DNA from 2 places in the Bacillus sp. JJ722 genome. Region 2 is predicted to be linked to the other one. Evidence: riboswitches for the same ligand, from Rfam matches in the RefSeq annotation. Region 2 holds a riboswitch; the other holds the start of a gene.
The links. A riboswitch is a leader RNA that binds a small molecule or an ion and turns the genes downstream of it on or off. The one in region 2 is predicted to bind glycine.
Positions count from the first base shown of each region.

Region 1: linked by a shared signal. The riboswitch ahead of gcvT (glycine cleavage system aminomethyltransferase GcvT) and the one ahead of V7014_RS22165 (ACT domain-containing protein) in region 2 are both predicted to bind glycine.

Region 1 covers NZ_JBALMO010000005.1:50,269-59,748, forward strand. Annotated here, with positions in the region: gene V7014_RS00680 (lipoate--protein ligase family protein) at 307-1,143, opposite strand; gene V7014_RS00685 (rhodanese-like domain-containing protein) at 1,399-1,773, shown strand; gene V7014_RS00690 (hypothetical protein) at 2,018-2,491, shown strand; gene gcvPB (aminomethyl-transferring glycine dehydrogenase subunit GcvPB) at 2,587-4,047, opposite strand; gene gcvPA (aminomethyl-transferring glycine dehydrogenase subunit GcvPA) at 4,040-5,386, opposite strand; gene gcvT (glycine cleavage system aminomethyltransferase GcvT) at 5,405-6,508, opposite strand; glycine riboswitch at 6,625-6,702, opposite strand; glycine riboswitch at 6,705-6,797, opposite strand; gene V7014_RS00710 (DEAD/DEAH box helicase) at 7,030-8,703, shown strand; gene V7014_RS00715 (YqhG family protein) at 8,690-9,480, shown strand, end outside.
Region 2 covers NZ_JBALMO010000230.1:279-9,758, forward strand. Annotated here, with positions in the region: gene V7014_RS22160 (PFL family protein) at 1-1,114, opposite strand, end outside; gene V7014_RS22165 (ACT domain-containing protein) at 1,132-1,407, opposite strand; glycine riboswitch at 1,542-1,621, opposite strand; gene V7014_RS22170 (DHH family phosphoesterase) at 1,887-3,068, shown strand; gene V7014_RS22175 (alpha/beta fold hydrolase) at 3,149-3,922, shown strand; gene V7014_RS22180 (phosphatase PAP2 family protein) at 3,954-4,460, opposite strand; gene pdxT (pyridoxal 5'-phosphate synthase glutaminase subunit PdxT) at 4,616-5,197, opposite strand; gene pdxS (pyridoxal 5'-phosphate synthase lyase subunit PdxS) at 5,197-6,084, opposite strand; gene V7014_RS22195 (FMN-dependent NADH-azoreductase) at 6,664-7,299, opposite strand; gene V7014_RS22200 (PLP-dependent aminotransferase family protein) at 7,636-9,033, shown strand; gene V7014_RS22205 (DUF2179 domain-containing protein) at 9,394-9,480, shown strand, end outside.

The DNA of each region.
Region 1 (9,480 bases), on a different contig from region 2:
TTATAAAGTAACATTAACTTACCATATGTAGAGATATTATTCAATATATTGTGTTTTAATTTCACAACCTATCTATATATTGTGTCCAAGAAAACAAAATAATAAATTTGTCAAACTAAGAAAAGCTCAAATAAAAGAGAAAAAAGAAGAATAAACGAATTTTATACGATTTTTCATCTTTTTTCCCACCTTTTCAGAAGTTGCATTTTTCACGAATAAAAGAAGCCTTAAAAATACAAGATCTTCTGTTCATTCCTATTGAAAAATAATATTATCACACATAAAAAAGCGATGAACGGAACCCGTTTATCGCAAAAAATTCCAAGCATCACTTTCATATTTTTCTTGAGCTAATTTTGTAATTTCTTCTTGCTGAGCTTCAGATAATTGGTATTCTTGTAGATTAACTTCAAGTCCTTCCGCAAAACCTTCTTTAAAGGCTACTTTTGCTTCGTCTATGCCAATTGTTCGATCAGATAATTCGTTGATAGCCACCGCTTTATCTCGAAAGCTCTTGAACATTCTTTCCTTCAAGCGTTCGTTTCGGAAAATAAATAAATCAAACAATTTATCACTATCTAAATCAAGCAAAATAGAGCCGTGTTGTAAAATAACACCTTTTTGACGTGTTTGTGCACTTCCTGCAACCTTACGCCCCTCAACAACTAGTTCATACCAGCTTGGAGCATCAAAGCAAATTGCTGAACGAGGGTCTTTTAATTTTTGTCGATCTTCTTCCGTTTTAGGAACAGCAAAATATGCATCAAAACCAAGATTTAAAAACCCTTTTAAAATACCTTCGGATATTACTCGATACGCTTCTGTAACATTTTTTGGCATTTGCTCATGCTCTTCGCTTACAATTACACTGTATGTAAGCTCATGCTCATGTAACACAGCACGACCACCTGTTGCCCTTCGCACAAAACCAAGTCCCGCTTCTTTCACCTTATGTAAATCAATTTCTTTCTCAGCTTTTTGAAAGTAGCCTATAGAAAGCGTTGCTGGATTCCAACCGTAAAAGCGAATCACTGGTGGTATTTCCCCTTCACTATGCCATTTCAATAGCATTTCATCCATAGCCATATTATAGCTAGGCGAACAATTGCCCGAATCAATAAATGCCCACGTTTCTTTGTTCATATCGTGAAGCCTACCTTCTATATAAATTTATTTTATTCCTAACATTGTTTAGTATCGGGATTTGCCACCAACCAAACAAACTTTCAAATATCTTTTCAAACAATATACATACTAAATTAAACAATTGAACATTTCAACTAAAAAACAATGCTTTTCCTACATGATTATGTTAAATTCCTTTGATATTATGGTATATGGATATTATAATAATTAAAGATTGGATTGTTTTTTAGTTTTGAGAGGAGTTTTTTTACTGTGTGGTATTTCTTGCTTATACTTTTAGTTGCCGTAATCGTGTATTCTGTGTACACGTGGTGGGCACAACGTCGAATTTTAAAAACGTTAACTCAAGAAGAATTTATTGAAGGCTATCGTAAAGCACAATTGATTGACGTACGCGAACCAAATGAATATGAAGCAGGTCATATTCTAGGAGCGAGAAACATTCCGATGTCTCAGCTTAAAACGCGAATAAAAGAAATTCGTCCGGACAAGCCTGTTTACTTATACTGCCAAAGTGGTCTACGTAGTGGACGAGCTGCTCAATTGCTATATAAAAATGGCTATAGGGAGCTATTTCATCTACAAAAAGGCTTTAAACAATGGACTGGTAAAATTAAAAGAAAATAATTCTACTTTTAATAGTACAAGAAAGGGATGTGTAAAAGTGATTTTAATCACTTTTACACATCCCTTACGTTTTTTTGACTTTCCACATATTGATTTATTCAGATGGTTAAATTCCGGTCTCCATCCTCAACTGAAACAAAGCATTGACCGATTCAAATAGTGTACCTACAAAACAAACGAACAATTACTTTGACTGGTTTTTTATTTGTCGATAGTCGAAGATATAATTGGTGGTGAATAAAAGATGATACTTCCAAATGGAGTAACTGGATTTTTCGATTCAGTAGACACTCCCCAAACAAAAGTTAATGGGAAACAATTTAAACAAATATGTATTACTATTGCCATCCATAACGGAGGGAAAATTATTGCATTTAAAGAGCCTGAATATCCAATGAATTTTTATAGTGTGTATGTTGAGTTCTTTAATAAGCAATTTCATATCTTACTTAATGAATATTATCCTAATCTTGCTTTTGCTTCTATAGTTGAATTTGGAAACATTGAATTCATAGATATACCCATTCTTTATAAACAGTTTAATCCTTTTTACAAGGTTTTAAATACGAGCGAGCTAAACAATCCTGTAACTCTTATAAACAGTTCAAAGAAGAGTATTATACAAAACAATAATGAGTTAAATAGTACCGAATTAAAGGAAATTGTTTTCTGGAAGCTCAAAACCGTTGGAGAGATTATCTTTAACTATTGGGATTAGATAGAAATAGGGAACTCCATCAATAAAGGAGCTCCCTATTTTTCATTTACAAATCAACATTAAAATATTTAACACGGCCATCTATTAATAATCATTTACTGCTTTATAAAACGTAAAATAGGCTTACGTGCTGCCATTGTTTCATCTAGACGTTTAATAACTGTTGTGTGTGGTGCTTCTTGAACAATTTCTGGTGTTTCTTCCGCTTCTTTCGCGATTTGAATCATCGTATTGATGAATCCATCTAGCGTTTCTTTACTTTCCGTCTCTGTTGGTTCAATCATGATGCATTCCTCAACATTTAACGGGAAGTAAGTGGTTGGTGGATGATACCCAAAATCTAGCAAGCGCTTCGCTATATCCAATGTGCGAACACCTAATTTCTTCTGACGTCTTCCACTCAATACAAATTCATGCTTACAATGACGATCATATGGCAAATCATAATATGGTGCTAGCTTTCTCATCATATAGTTAGCATTTAATACGGCAAACTCTGTAACAGCTTTCAAACCATCTGGACCCATTGATCGAATATATGTGTACGCTCTAACATTAATACCGAAATTACCATAGAAAGGCTTCACACGGCCAATGGAAAGAGGACGTTCATATTCTAATACATACTCCTCACCTCGCTTGACAACTTGTGGAGCTGGCAAGAATGGTATTAAGTCTTTCTTCACACCTACCGGTCCCGAACCTGGTCCACCACCACCGTGTGGGCCAGTAAATGTTTTATGCAGATTTAAATGCACCACATCAAAGCCCATATCTCCAGGTCGAGCTTTTGATAATACCGCGTTTAAGTTCGCTCCATCATAATACAGCTTTCCACCAGCGTTATGAACAATTTCAGCCATTTCTAGTATATTTTCTTCAAACAGCCCTAATGTATTTGGATTCGTCAACATTAAAGCTGCTGTATCTCTTCCAACTACACGCTTTAAGTCTTCTAAATCTACTAAACCTTGCTCATCGGATTTTACTGTAATCGTTTCAAAACCGGCTACTGAAGCTGAAGCTGGGTTTGTACCGTGAGCTGAATCAGGAACAATTACTTTTGTACGTTCAGTATCACCATTGTGCTCATGAAAGGCACGAATCATCATTAATCCTGTCCATTCACCATGAGCACCAGCCGCTGGTTGAAGTGTAACTTCATCCATACCTGTAATTTCTTTCAAAGACTCTTGTAAATCATACATTAGTTCTAAAGCACCTTGAACTGTACTTTCATCTTGTAATGGATGAATATGCGCAAAACCATTATAGCGAGCTACAGCTTCATTAATTTTCGGATTGTATTTCATCGTACAAGAACCAAGAGGATAGAAACCTGAATCTACTCCATGATTGCGCTTAGATAACGCTGTATAATGTCGCATAATGTCTAACTCAGAAACCTCAGGTAGTTCAGCTTCCTGTTCTCTGACAAAGCCAGCTGGAAGTAACTTGGAAACATCAATAGCGTCAATATCCATGTCGGGTAAACTATATCCGATGCGATCTTTTACGCTCATTTCAAAAATTAAAGGTTGATCTTGCTTACTCATGGCTCTCCCCCACCTCTTGTGCAAATAAGTCAATTTCTTCTTTAGTTCGTAATTCTGTTACAGCAACTAACATATGATCTTTCAATTCAGGATACGTTTTTCCTAGATGATAACCACCAATAATTCCTCGCTCCAAAAGTTGCTTATTACAAGCTTCAAATGATTGTGGTAATTTGATAACGAACTCGTTAAATGATGGACCTTCAAATACCACTTCAACTCCTTTCGCTTGCAATACCTTCTTCGCATAATGTGCTTTTTGAATATTTTGAGTTGCCATTTCACGAACACCTTTTTTACCTAAAGCCGTCATAGCGACAGAGGCAGCTAATGCATTTAATGCTTGATTTGAACATATATTAGATGTTGCCTTCTCACGGCGAATATGTTGTTCACGTGCTTGCAATGTTAACACAAAACCACGCACTCCATTCTCATCCACTGTTTGCCCAACTAAACGACCAGGCACTTTACGCATCAATTTATTTGTTACAGCAAAATATCCACAGTGCGGTCCACCAAATGCAGCTGGAATACCGAATACTTGCGCATCACCCGTTACGATATCAGCACCAAATTTTCCTGGAGGCGTTAACACTCCTAATGCAAGAGGGTTGCTCGAAACAATAAACATGCTTTTAATTTCATGAGCCATTTTCTCAATTGTAGCCAAGTCTTCAATTCGACCAAAGAAATTTGGATATTGAACAATGACACCCGCTACTTCGTCACTCATTTCACCCTTCAAAGCCTCTAAATCTGTAACTCCATCTTTATATGGAATTTCAATCACTTCAATGTATTGGCCTTTTGCATATGAACGAATAACATCTTTATATTCTGGGTGCACCGCTTGAGAAATAAGGATTTTCTTGCGGCGAGTCGCTCCACAACTTAGTGTTGCTGCTTCAGCAAGTGCTGTCCCTCCATCGTACATGGAAGAATTCGCTACATCCATGCCCGTTAATTCACAAATCATCGTTTGAAATTCAAAAATCGCTTGGAGCTCCCCTTGCGAAATTTCCGGTTGATAAGGTGTATACGCTGTATAGAATTCAGATCGAGATAACACATGATCGACAATAATTGGTGAGTAATGATCATATACACCAGCTCCTAAAAAGGAAGTGTAGCTCTTCGTATCTTTATTCTTAGCTGCTAATTGACTTAATTCTTTCGTTAATGATGATTCAGATTTAGCCGTTTTAATTTTATATTCCCCTTGAAAACGCACTTTCTCTGGAATATCCTCGAATAACTCATCAATCTTTGAAATTCCGATTGCTTCAAGCATTTCTTTTTGATCATTCTCCGTCATTGGCAAATAACGATGCTTCAACATATTTCAGCCATCCCCTTACTGTTTTTTTGGTCGTTTATAAAAAGGTGATTTAATGATTCTTGCTTGTATTTTTTTCGAACGAATTTCAACTTCAACTATTCGGTCCAATTCTGCAAGCTCTCTTTTGATAAGCGCATAGCCAATATTTTTCTTTAAGGTTGGTGATTGTGTACCTGTCGTAACTTCCCCAATTAATTGTCCATCTATATAAACAGGATAACCATGACGAGGTATCCCTCGATCAATCATTTCAATTCCTACTAATTTCCGAGGTGCGCCCTCTGCTTTTTGCTGTGACAGCACATCTTTTCCAAAGAAATGAACTTCTTTATTCGTATTAACAGCAAAGCCAATTCCAGCCTCAATAGGGGTAATATTCGCTGTTAATTCTTGTCCGTATAAAGGTAAACCAGCTTCAAAGCGCAAAGAATCCCTAGCACCTAATCCAATGGGTAATACATCATCATGTTCTAAAATCTTTCTCCATAGTTTGATTGCATCATTACTATTACAATAGATTTCAAATCCATCTTCGCCTGTATATCCCGTTCTCGATACAAGTGCATCAACTCCACTTACTTTCACGCCTTCTTTAAATTGAAAAAACTTAATTTCATTCAAATCAGTATTTTCAGTAATTTGCTGCAGTACTTCTTCTGCTAATGGTCCTTGAAGCGCTAATTGAGCGTATTGTAATGATTGATTTTCCAACTTCACATCAAAGTTTGAAGCATGTTGTTGTAACCACTCAAAATCCTTTTCAGTATTAGCTGCATTAACTACTAACCAATAGTGATTTTCACCTTTTTGGTAAATAATAATATCATCGACAGTGCCACCATTTTCATAGCAAAGTGCAGAATATTGTGCCTTCCCAGCATGTATTTTCGTCACATCATTCGTCACCATCGTTTGTAAAAATAACAAACTATCCTTACCAGTTACCTCGATTTCACCCATATGAGATACATCAAACAAACCTGCCTTCGTTCTTACAGCTTCATGTTCTAACTTAATACTTGAAAACTGCACTGGAAGATCCCAACCACCAAAATCAATCGTCTTCGCACCATATTCACCATACACATCAAATAATGGTGTTCTTTTCAATTCACTCATTTGCAACCTCCTACAACAACCATGATTTTATTTATTCAAACTACGCCGCATTATTATTTCGTTCTCCTCCATCAAAGCACAAAAAAAGACAGAGCAGCCCCTTTAATAATGAGCTGTCTCTGTCCGGTTACCTGAGAGTTTACCTACAAAGTAGGCTGTCCCCGTTGGTGGTTCGATTGAACTCTCTCCAGAGATGCGTCCAATAAGAGTCTTTTTGCCTGAGAGATTCACAAAAATATGCTTGCTCCTTCGGCGCTGCAATAGATACAGTCTCTCCCCTTATCTTCATCCGCTTATATTAATCATTAAAATGGTCATACTAAGATAATAAAAAAACTAGCTGCTTCAAAAGCTATATTCAAAGTCATAGAAAAACCTTAGTTATTCGTAATTCTTATTATCATCCTACCATTAAGTACAAAATTATTGCAATAATTTTGTTGGGTTTTCTAATAAAACTAATATTAACCTTATTTTATGATGATAATGTTCGGATTTTACTGTTCTCGGAGGTGCAACTAATGAAGATTAATATAAATTGGAATCCTGTTTGGGAAGAGGGATTATTACAGCGTTTAGAGGATGATGGGCCTTGGACTAGTTGGGAACTATACAAACTTGCTCTTGAAGCTGAGCAAAGCTTACAAATTCCTGATTTCGAAGGCTTACAAGCACCAAAGCACCTTCACCATTTGAAGCCATTACCACATCAATTAGAGGTGGCTAAACAAGTGGTAGAAAACATGAATGGAAAAGCCATTCTAGCAGACGAAGTAGGTCTCGGAAAGACCATTGAAGCTGGATTAATTTTAAAAGAATATATGATTCGTGGATTAGTAAATAAAGTACTTATATTAGTCCCTGCTTCGCTCGTTTCTCAATGGGCATACGAACTAAACAGTAAGTTTTTCATTCCTGCAGTTGTGCAAAGAAAGAGCTATGTTTGGGAATCTTGTGATGTAATTGTATCTTCTATTGACACGGCAAAGCGCGCACCTCATAAAGATATTATTTATAACCAACAATACGATTTAATCATCGTGGACGAAGCTCATAAATTAAAAAATAATCAAACAAAAAACTATGAGTTTGTACAAAACTTAAAAAAGAAATTTTGCTTACTATTAACGGCAACTCCTATACAAAATAAAGTAGATGAAATATTTCACTTAGTTTCTTTATTAAAACCTGGCCATTTAGGAAATGCCTCTATCTTCTCCAAAACCTATAAAGGTAAAGGTAGACAAATCAATGATGATGAACATCTAAAAGAATTGGTAAACGCCGTTATGATTCGTAACCGTCGCCACGATACAGGTATTGAATGGACGAAACGAAAAGTTGAAACGGTGTTTATCGATGTAACTCAAGAAGAAAAAGAACTATATGAAACTGTATCTAAATATCGATTATCAGAGAATACGGCGAGCAGCTTTTCTACTTTAACATTACAACGTGAAGCATGTAGCAGCCGTGAAGCTGTCTATTACACCATTCAAAACATGATTAAGAAGCAAGAATCACCTAATGAAATGATCAAAGAAAGAATCAAAGCCATCGGTGAAAAAATCGATGCCGTCACAAAAAACTCAAAGGCGGAAAAAGCATTAGAAATTATTAAAGCTTGTGACGATAAAGTAATCATTTTTACTGAATATCGCGCTACTCAAATGTACCTGCAATGGTTTTTAAAACAGCATGAAATTTCATCAGTACCATTTCGTGGAGGTTTCAAGCGTGGTAAGAAAGATTGGATGAGAGAACTTTTTCAAAACCATGCCCAAGTATTAATTGCAACCGAAGCTGGTGGCGAAGGAATCAACCTCCAATTTTGTAATACGATTATTAACTTTGACTTACCATGGAATCCTATGCGATTAGAGCAACGAATTGGTCGTGTACATCGCTTAGGACAAGAAAAGGATGTCGTAATCTTTAATTTTGCTATTAAAAATACGGTTGAAGAACATATCTTAAACTTACTCTATGAAAAAATTCAACTATTTGAAAAAGTAGTCGGTGAATTGGATGATATTTTAACAAAATTAGAAATCAATAATCTAGAAGAATATATAGAAGATATAATCGGTGGTTCAAGAAGTGAAGGCGAGATGAAAATCAAAATGGAGAACTTGTCTTCAATGATTTCATTAGCAGAAGACTTAAAGGAGCGTGAAAAACGTGCGGCAACGTGACATTCATAATTTCCTTATTAAATATTTCACCGCGAATGGAGGAGAAATTATAGACAATACCACTTCATATATAACGGTGAAATTAACGATTGAATTAGATAAAGCATTGATGAATCGACCATTTTATTGGCATTATCTCGAAAAAACAGGAGGTGTACCAAACCCTGCAACACTCACTTTAATAACTGATCCAAACACTGTTCCCGAAACGATCAAGGGTGAAATTATGCATTTTGGTTCACCTCGATTGCATCAGATATTCCATTCTACAAAGAAATTAGCTAGCTACATAAGACTGTATGAAAACAATCTTAATCAAACAAATGTGCAGACTCCATTGCACCCATGGCTATCAGCTAATATTAAAGTATCATTTGTTTCAGATCGAAAGAAAGATGTTTTATATTCATTAGGATTACATTTATTATCAGGCAGAATAGTCGAGAATTTTCATGACAAGATGTTGCAGTACTCATTAACACCGAAAATCCCGGACTTTTCCTTCACGCTCTCACCAATCATTATGCCCAAAAGTGGAGTCGCTCGATTAGACCGCTATATCAGATTACAATTACAAAACGAAGACCACACATGGGCTGAAAGAGCCTTAGCTAAATGGGAGGATGACGTCAGCCTTTTAGAACATTTCTATGAAGATGTAGAAGATAAAGATGAAAGCTATGAACTAGAAAAAGAAGCTCTAAAGCAACAATATGAACCAAATATCAATATATCTGTCATTAATGGAGGAATGTTTTATTTAAGTGATCTTGCTCT
Region 2 (9,480 bases):
CGGCAATCATATCAAGACCTACAGAGCACACGCATGTCATAGCTTCAAGCTTTGGTAGGGTAAGAGAGTTATCAAGGATACCTCGAATCATTCCGTTGTCTTCACTTACTGGAATGAAAGCACCACTTAAACCGCCAACATATGAACTTGCCATCGCACCACCTTTTTTCACCGCATCATTCATTAGTGCTAATGCTGCGATTGTTCCGTGTGTCCCAACGCTCTCTAAACCGATTTCTTCAAGAATTTCAGCGACGCTGTCATTTTGTGCATTGGTTGGAGCAAGTGATAAATCCATAATTCCGAATGGTACACCAAGACGATCTGCAACCACTCTTCCAATTAACTCACCTGCACGTGTGATTTTGAAAGCTGTTTTCTTAATAACGTCCGCTACTTCACCAAGATCTGCGTCAGGATAACGTTTCAACGCGCTTAATACAACACCTGGGCCACTTACGCCGACATTGATTACTACTTCACCTTCACCAGCACCGTGGAATGCTCCTGCCATGAACGGATTGTCTTCAACAGGGTTACAGAATACCACAAGTTTAGCGCAGCCTAAGCCGTTTTTGTCACTAGTTAGTTCTGCAGCTTTCTTCATTACTTCACCCATTTGGCGCACTGCATCCATATTAATACCTGCTCTTGTGCTGCCGATTGAAACGGATGAACATACTCGCTCAGTTACACTTAATGCTTCAGGAATGGCATCAATCAATGTTTGGTCACTTTTTGAAATGCCTTTATGAACAAGGGCTGAGTAGCCACCGATAAAGTCAACGCCAAGTTGGACAGCTGCTTTATCCAATGTTTTAGCAAGTTCAACAGCTTGGTCTTTTGTAGCATGTCCAAGTATTTCAGCAATTGGAGTAATAGAAATACGTTTATTAATAATTGGAATACCCATTTCTTTTTCAACTGCTTCAGCAACTTCTTTTAAATCTTTTGCATAAGTAGTAATCTTTTCGAATACTCTTTTGTTCATTTTTTCAAAATCAGAATCGGCACAATCTTTAAGGTTAATACCCATTGTTACTGTACGGATATCTAAGTTCTCAAGCTGAACCATTCGAATGGTTTCCATCATTTCATTTAATGCGATATTCATGTTTGTCATTCCTTTCTTCACACACGATGCATAGCTTTAAAAATTTCGGCAAGTTGAATATTAATCGTTACACCTAGTGATTCACCTAATGTTGTTAATTCGTGCTGAAGACTATCTAGGTTTTCTAAATCTGCTACATCTACTAGCATCATCATTGTGAAAAAGTCATTCAAAATCGTTTGATTGATATCTAAAATGTTTACATTCTTCTCAGCAAGTATATTTGTTACTTGCGCAATAATTCCTACTCGGTCCTGTCCAATAACACTTACAATAGCTCTTCGTTGACTCATTTGTATCACCTCATATGTTGTTTGTAGGCTTATAAAAAAACACGACATTTCATGTATAACGTGCTCTAAAGCCAATAAAAAAAAGATTGGAATTTGTTCCAATCTCATTAGGCGTAGAATAACAAAATGATATTCGTTACTCTTCTGTCCTTTTGCCTGAGATTGTGAATCCTTCGGCGCTGCAAAAAACTACAGTCTCTCCAGAAGCTGCTCCTGCTATAGTTTGATCCATAGCATTCATCGCTTACTTACATATTTTTTTATAGCTATCTTAGAAAATATTCTCCTAGAATAATTTAGAATTTTATCATTGATTTTTCATAAGGTCAATTCCTAAATTTGTAATAAAAGATAAAATAGGCCTCAAAATGCATCCATTTATATAAATGTAAATAAATTTTCATGAAATATTCAAAAACAATGGTAGCAATCAATAATTTTTGCCTTTGGAAACCATACTACGTTCAGAGGTGAATAATATGTATAAATTGTTGTCACATAGTGACTTAGATGGCGTTGGATGTGGGATTTTAGCTAAACTTGCTTTTGGTAAACAAGTGAAAGTTAGATACAACTCGGTATCATCGCTTAATAGGGAGATTGAATACTTCTTCGAGCACGATAACCAGAGTACTTATTTATTTATTACAGATTTATCTCCTAATGAAGAAAATGAAAAAAAACTGAATGATTTTTATCAGTCAAAAGGGAAGCTTCAACTGATTGATCATCATAAAACGGCTTTGCATTTCAATGATTACGAGTGGGGGCATGTAATGGTAGAAGATGATGAGGGAAAGCTAACGTCTGCCACTTCATTATTGTATATGTACTTAGTTGAGCATCAACTCTTGAAAGCGACGGATGCTATTACCGAATTTGTAGAATTGGTTAGGCAGTATGATACATGGGAGTGGGAGAAAAACGATAACATAAAGGCTAAGAGACTTAACGCGCTCTTTTTCTTAGTTTCGATTGATGAGTTTGAGGAGAAAATGATTCATCGACTACAAACAAGTGATACGTTTGATTTCGATGAATTCGAGAAGAAGATTTTACACATGGAAGAAGATAAAACCGAACGATATATACGTAGGAAGAAAAGGGAGATCGTTCAAGCAGAAGTGGGTGAATATTTAGCAGGTGTAGTATATGCAGAATTGTATCATTCGGAGCTAGGAAATGAACTAGGAAAAGAATACCCACATCTGGATTTCATTGCAATTGTGAATATGGGTGGAAAAAGAATCGCATTACGCACTATTCATGATCATATTGACGTTTCTGAAATAGCTAGTCATTTCGGTGGTGGAGGGCATGAAAAAGCATCGGGTTGCTCTCTATCAAATGAAGCACATAAACACTTCGTGGAGGATACTTTCCATTTGGAGCCACTTCGAGAAGATGCGAAGCGAAATCGCTTTAACGTTAAGAAGTCTTCATTTGGTTCAATGTATAGTAATAGAAAGGATGAAATGTTTCTTATATATGCTACCAATGAAAATGAGTGGGCGATTGAAAAAAATAAAATGAAGTTAGACCAAACTTTTTCTAGTTTTGAAGAAGGTGAATTTTTTTTAAAGAGAGCGCGCACAGCATGGCTCGTAAGCGATAATCAGTTTGTAAACTATTTAATGGAAGAGGTCAAAAAAGAATGTTAAAGCTTATAAAAATACATACTATTTAATGCACGTTTTAAAGAGTTACAACATCACGTATGTGTTTTTTTGAGGTGAAAGGGATGCCAACAATCGAAATAGATGGTACGAATTTATATTATTCGGTAAAGGGTGAGGGAACACCAATTGTTTTCATTCATCCTCCATTACTTACAAGTGCAAATTTTATATATCAAGTAGAGGAATTGTCTCAGACATTTAAAGTAATTACCTTTGATATTAAAGGTCATGGGAGAAGCGGGTATTCAAAACAGACTATAACATACCCGCTTATAGTGAAAGATCTTATATACCTTCTAGACTATTTAGAAATAGAGAAAGCATTTATATGTGGCTATTCAACTGGAGGTTCAATTGTTTTGGAGTTTTTGCTGAGTAACGCAAGTAGAGCGCTAGGAGGAATCGTGATTAGTGGAATGTCAGAAGTTAACGACTTGTTTTTAAAACAAAGGATTTCTTTAGCAGGCAAACTAGCTAAATCAAAATTCATTCCTGTTTTGTCATTTGCTATTACTTGGGGGAATTCAAACACACGCCAAATTTTTAAAAAGATGTATAAAGAGTCTTCATTTGGAGATGCGAGGAATATTGAACAGTATTATCGATATAGTTTAAGCTTTAATTGTACGAAACAGCTAAATAAAATTAATTTACCCGTTTTGCTTGTCTATGGTACGAAGGATCAATCCTTTCATAAGTATGCTCATTTACTACATAAAGAGCTGCCTTTTAATGATTTAGTGTTATTAGATAAAGAAAAACACCAAATCCCTACAAAGGCAGCTTCGAAGTTAAATGAAAAAATCATTGCATTTGTTGAAACTCAAAAGTATTAAACGGTGGTGGATGGTCGAAAATCCCCACCGTTTACAGTTTCACTTTATTCGTACCCCATTTGACGATTATGCTTGTTAAACTGCCTAATAAAGCACTACCGACAATATCAAGCGGATAATGTTGCCCCATCCAGATGCGAGAGAGCCCTGTCAAAAATGCTAAAATAATCAACACACTTCCTAATACACGTTTGTAAATCATTACAGATGTGGCAGCTGCAAATGCTAAAGTAGTGTGTCTGCTTGGAAAGGAAGAACTTTGGCTTGATGGGAAAGGCGGTAATGTATTTACTATGTGATTTACAAATGGACGAGGTTTAAAATAAAACCTGTTAATACATACTTCCAGCAGCAATGTGACGCCTACTGAAATGAATGTTAATAAAACAATTCTTCTATGATTGTTTCTAATCCACATTAGTAAAAGTATAAACAGAAATAGGTATCGCATTTTTCGAGAAATTGTAATCATCATCGTATCTATAAGTCGATTTTGACCAGTAAACTGGTTGATCGCTCGAAAGATTTTATAGTCCATTTCATTGCCTCCAACTATTTTGATGCTAATAGTATGGACTAGATTGATGGGTGAATATGTATTGTAAAGCTGACGATGAGAAGTTTATGAGAGAGAAAATACATTTAGAAAAAGCGTTGAATGAAAGGAAATCATTCAACGCTTTTCGTTAGTTTCTAAACACTAACAGGATTGGATCTTAACATCTCAACAAATAATTTCATAAAGCGTAAATCTCCTGTCAGCTCCGGATGGAATGAGGTTACAAGAATATGGCCTTGTTTAGCAGCAACAATATTGCCATTATAACTTGCAAGAACTTCAACATTTGGACTAGCTGCTTCGACATATGGAGCACGAATGAAGACAGCAGGGTAGGCTTGATCCATACCGTTTACTTGTAAATCAGCCTCGAAGCTATCGATTTGACGACCAAATGCATTTCTTCTCACTTTAATATCAATTAATTGAAGATGTGCTTCTTCCGCATCAACTAATTCTTTTGCGAGAAGTACCATCCCAGCGCATGTACCGAAGATGGGTTTATCTTTACCAAATTGTTTTAATGGTTCTAGAAAACCGTATAAATCAATAAAGCGCCTCATCGTGGTGCTTTCTCCGCCAGGAAGAATTAATCCATCTATCTTATTTAGTTGCTCTGGTCGTTTTACAACAACACTTTGACACCTAGTAGCTTCAATTTGGTTAAGATGTTCTTGAATAGCTCCTTGTAGTCCAAGTACGCCAATTGTTTGCATTACCATCCACGCTCCTGCATTCTTTCAGAAGGGTTAAGAGTAGAGATGTCGATACCTTTCATAGCAGTACCAAGTTCTTTAGACAATTTACCGATTAAATCATAATCCGTGTAATATGTTGTAGCTTGAACGATTGCTGCTGCAAACTTTGCTGGGTTTTCCGATTTGAAGATACCCGATCCAACGAATACGCCGTCAGCTCCTAATTCCATCATAAGTGCAGCGTCCGCTGGAGTTGCAATACCACCTGCAGCAAAGTTAACGACTGGAAGGCCACCTTCCACTTTAATTTGTTTTAAGATGTCATAAGAAGCTCCTAATAATTTTGCTTCTGTCATTAATTCATCATCGCTCATATTCACTACTTTTCGAACTTGTGCTTTTACTTTACGCATATGACGAACAGCTTCAACGATATTACCTGTTCCTGGTTCACCTTTTGTACGAAGCATTGAAGCACCTTCACCAATACGGCGAGCAGCTTCACCTAAATCACGGCAACCGCATACAAAAGGAACTTTATAGGCACTTTTTAGGAGGTGGAATTCTTCATCTGCTGGTGTTAATACTTCACTTTCATCAATGTAATCTACACCCATTGCTTCTAGAACACGTGCTTCAACAATATGTCCGATTCGAGCTTTGGCCATAACTGGAATTGATACTGCGTTCATTACTTCTTCGACAATACGAGGGTCAGCCATACGAGCTACACCGCCCGCTGCACGAATATCTGATGGTACTCTTTCCAATGCCATTACTGCAACGGCTCCTGCTGCTTCAGCGATCTTTGCTTGCTCAGCGTTCACTACATCCATGATAACGCCGCCTTTTTGCATTTGTGCCATACCTCTTTTTACTGTTTCACTCGCTAGTGTTTTCGTCATTTTATTCCGACCTTTCTGTATTTTCATATTTCTTGTGATTTAGTATAAAAAGAGTCAGACTGTATTGAAAGAGTCAGTTTTTGGTGAAATGATGGTATCAGAAAGTGGGGAGAGGGTAAATGTATGGAAATGTTATCTTTGATTTTAATAGATCAAGCTATGTTTCGTGATGAGAATAATTATGTGAGGATATCAAATATGAATAGTTATTTGAATTTTTATATTTTTAACAAGTCAAGCTCTAAATTCATATATTCATTAGTTATACATATAGACGAACTGATGATTGAATGTCTTGATCAATGCAATATTGATAAAGTATATGCTGCTGCATCATGTGACTTTGGGAGAAGGCATATAACAAGTAATTTAATTACTTTTGTCTAGATAGAAAAAAAGGATAATATTTATTGTTCAATAAAATGTGAACAGATTGGGATGTAAAATATTATGGGGATTATATGCTAAGCTACTTTTGTTTGTCGAAGATTTAGATGCAGTAATTATCTTATTTTTTGTTGATAAATAAAAAGCAAGCAGCCATTAAAGGCTACTTGCTATTTTAAATGGTATTATTCATTAGAATGTACGAGCTAATTCTTTGGCACGTTTAATTCCGTTTTCTTTAATTTCTAGAGCTTGATGAGGTAATGCTGCATGACCTTCAACGAATAATCCTTCGAAAGATGGAACTCCGAAGAACTGCATTAATACAGTCATGTAACGATGACCCATTTCCATTTCAGTTGCTGGTCCTTCAGAATATAAACCACCACGAGCTTGGATATGAAGAGCTTTTTTGTTCGTTAATAAACCTACAGGCCCTTGTTCTGTATATTTGAATGACTTTCCTGCTACAGAAACGGCATCAAAGTATGCTTTCATTACTGGAGGGAAAGAAAGGTTCCATAAAGGTGTTACAAACACATACTTATCAGCTTCAACGAATTGATCAACTAAAGCTCCTAGTCTTGCTACTTTAGCTTGTTCAACCTCTGTTAACGTATCAAAGCCTTGTCCATTTTGAAGTTTTCCCCAACCACTAAATACATCTTGGTCTATATTAGGAATATCTTCTTTAAATAAGTCAATATGAACCACTTCATCATTTGGATTAGCTTCTTTATATGATTCAATAAACGCTTTACCTACTGCCATACCAAATGATAATGTTTCATCGTTTGGGTTTGCTGTTATGTATAATATTTTTTTCATGTTTGTCTTCTCCTTGTTGTATACTGCTATAATTTTTTTATAATAAAGAATAAATAGCTTTGAAGCAAATAAATTTAAACTGGATTTGAAAGCACGGTAAAAAAACTCTTCTTTTTCTTACACTTTCTCAAAGGTGTTTTTCCCTTTCGTTGTCAAATTAAGCGATATGGTAGTTTATTTGTTTAACTTAACAATCTATTAAAAAACATCCAATATCTTAACTAGGATTATTGGCTGTTTTTTCTTGTGTTTTAGAATAAAAAGAGTCAGACTGTATTAAAAGAGTAATTTTTTGATGAAATGATGGTATCAGAGAATGAGAGGGATGCTAAATTTATGGAAATGTTATCTTGTGATCTAAATAGAAAAAGCCACGTTCCGTTGTATGAGCAATTATATGAATATATTAAAAATGAAATTATAAAAGGTAGGCTTACATATCAAACTAAGCTGCCTTCTAAGCGTAAACTAGCTGATTTTCTACAAATTAGTCAGAATACAGTTGATACAGCATATAATCAACTTACTGCGGAAGGTTATTTAGAAGTTATTCCGAGAAGAGGTTATTTTGTTATGGCTTATGAAGATTTAGAGTATCTTCCGAAAATAGATCTTCCAAAGCAAGAAACTGAGAATAAAATCGATATTCGTTTTCATTTTCACCCCGGTCAGATTGATACCATTAGCTTTCCAATGGATATGTGGCGTAAGGTAACAAAGCAATTTCTTTCGGAAGAATATCATGAATTGTTGTTGTTAGGTAATTCTCAGGGTGAATACGAATTACGTAAAGAAATTGCAAATTATTTATACCATGCACGTGGTGTGATTTGTACACCGGAGCAAATTATTATTGGAGCAGGAGTAGAGATTTTACTTCAACAGTTATTGATTTTATTAGAAGACGATACGGTATATGGAGTTGAAGATCCTGGTTTTCACTTAATACATCGAATTTTGAAAACATATCCAAAAGAAGTTCATCCATTGGCAGTAGACGAAGACGGACTGATTATAGAAGGGCTTGAGCAATCGAACATTGATGTAGCTTATGTTACACCGTCACATCATTTCCCATATGGCACCATTCTCCCTGTTAATCGAAGAACAAAGCTATTAAATTGGGCTGCTGCTGACGAAAAACGTTACATTATTGAAGATGATTATGACAGTGAATTTCGTTATAGTGGAAAAGCTATTCCATCCTTACAAAGTATGGACCAAGGTGGCAAAGTCATCTATTTAGGTTCTTTTTCAAAGTCTTTAATGCCTTCAATCCGTATAAGTTATATGGTTTTACCAAAGCCGTTGCTGCATCGCTATCAAGCAGAGTTATCGTTTTATCATTCAACTGTTTCGCGAATGGATCAACATATTCTTGCTGAATTTATTAAGCAAGGTATGTTTGAAAAACATTTAAATCGAATGCGAAAGGTGTATCGACATAAACTTGATATCGTTGTGAGCACTTTAAAAACATATACGAACAAAATATCAATTATCGGAGGGAATTCAGGGCTACAAGTGGTTCTAGTAGTCAATAATGGAATGAGTGAAGAAGAGCTCGTTCAACGAGCGGAAGCTGCAAGAATACGAGTGCATCCGTTATCTTCTTATATGTTGGTAAAGAAGGAAAATATGAAACCAACTATTGTTCTAGGATTTGCCGGCATACCTATTGCTGAGATTGAAGAAGCAATTCGTTTACTCTTGACTAGTTGGGAAATTATTTGAGAAGGAGATCGAACACATCGGAATGGAGAAGTAAGAATCGTATCCTTTTGTCATGTAGTTCGATTTAATAAGTTTAAAGATGGAATTGTGAAGGAATTGACGTCTTATATAATATAACTTATTGAAATTCTTGATTGATCATTCATTTCGTTGGCAAGGGAAAAAACAGGATGATCATTTGAAATTTAAAAAGCAAAAATCTGTAGGGATGTTATTGGATTTCTACAGGTTTTTTACGTTTGCATGTTTAGGAACAGGGTATTAATCAAAGATTAGTAGAAATTAGCTATTTTGATGACACTGTAAGTTGAAGAATTTACTGTAGTGCTTATTTTAAAAAGGAGATGGGAGGTTCTAGTATTGAAGGAAATAATCTTAATTCTTATTTTACAGCTTATTTATGTACCTTGTTTCACTCTACGTACAATCTTTCTAGTGAAGAATTTG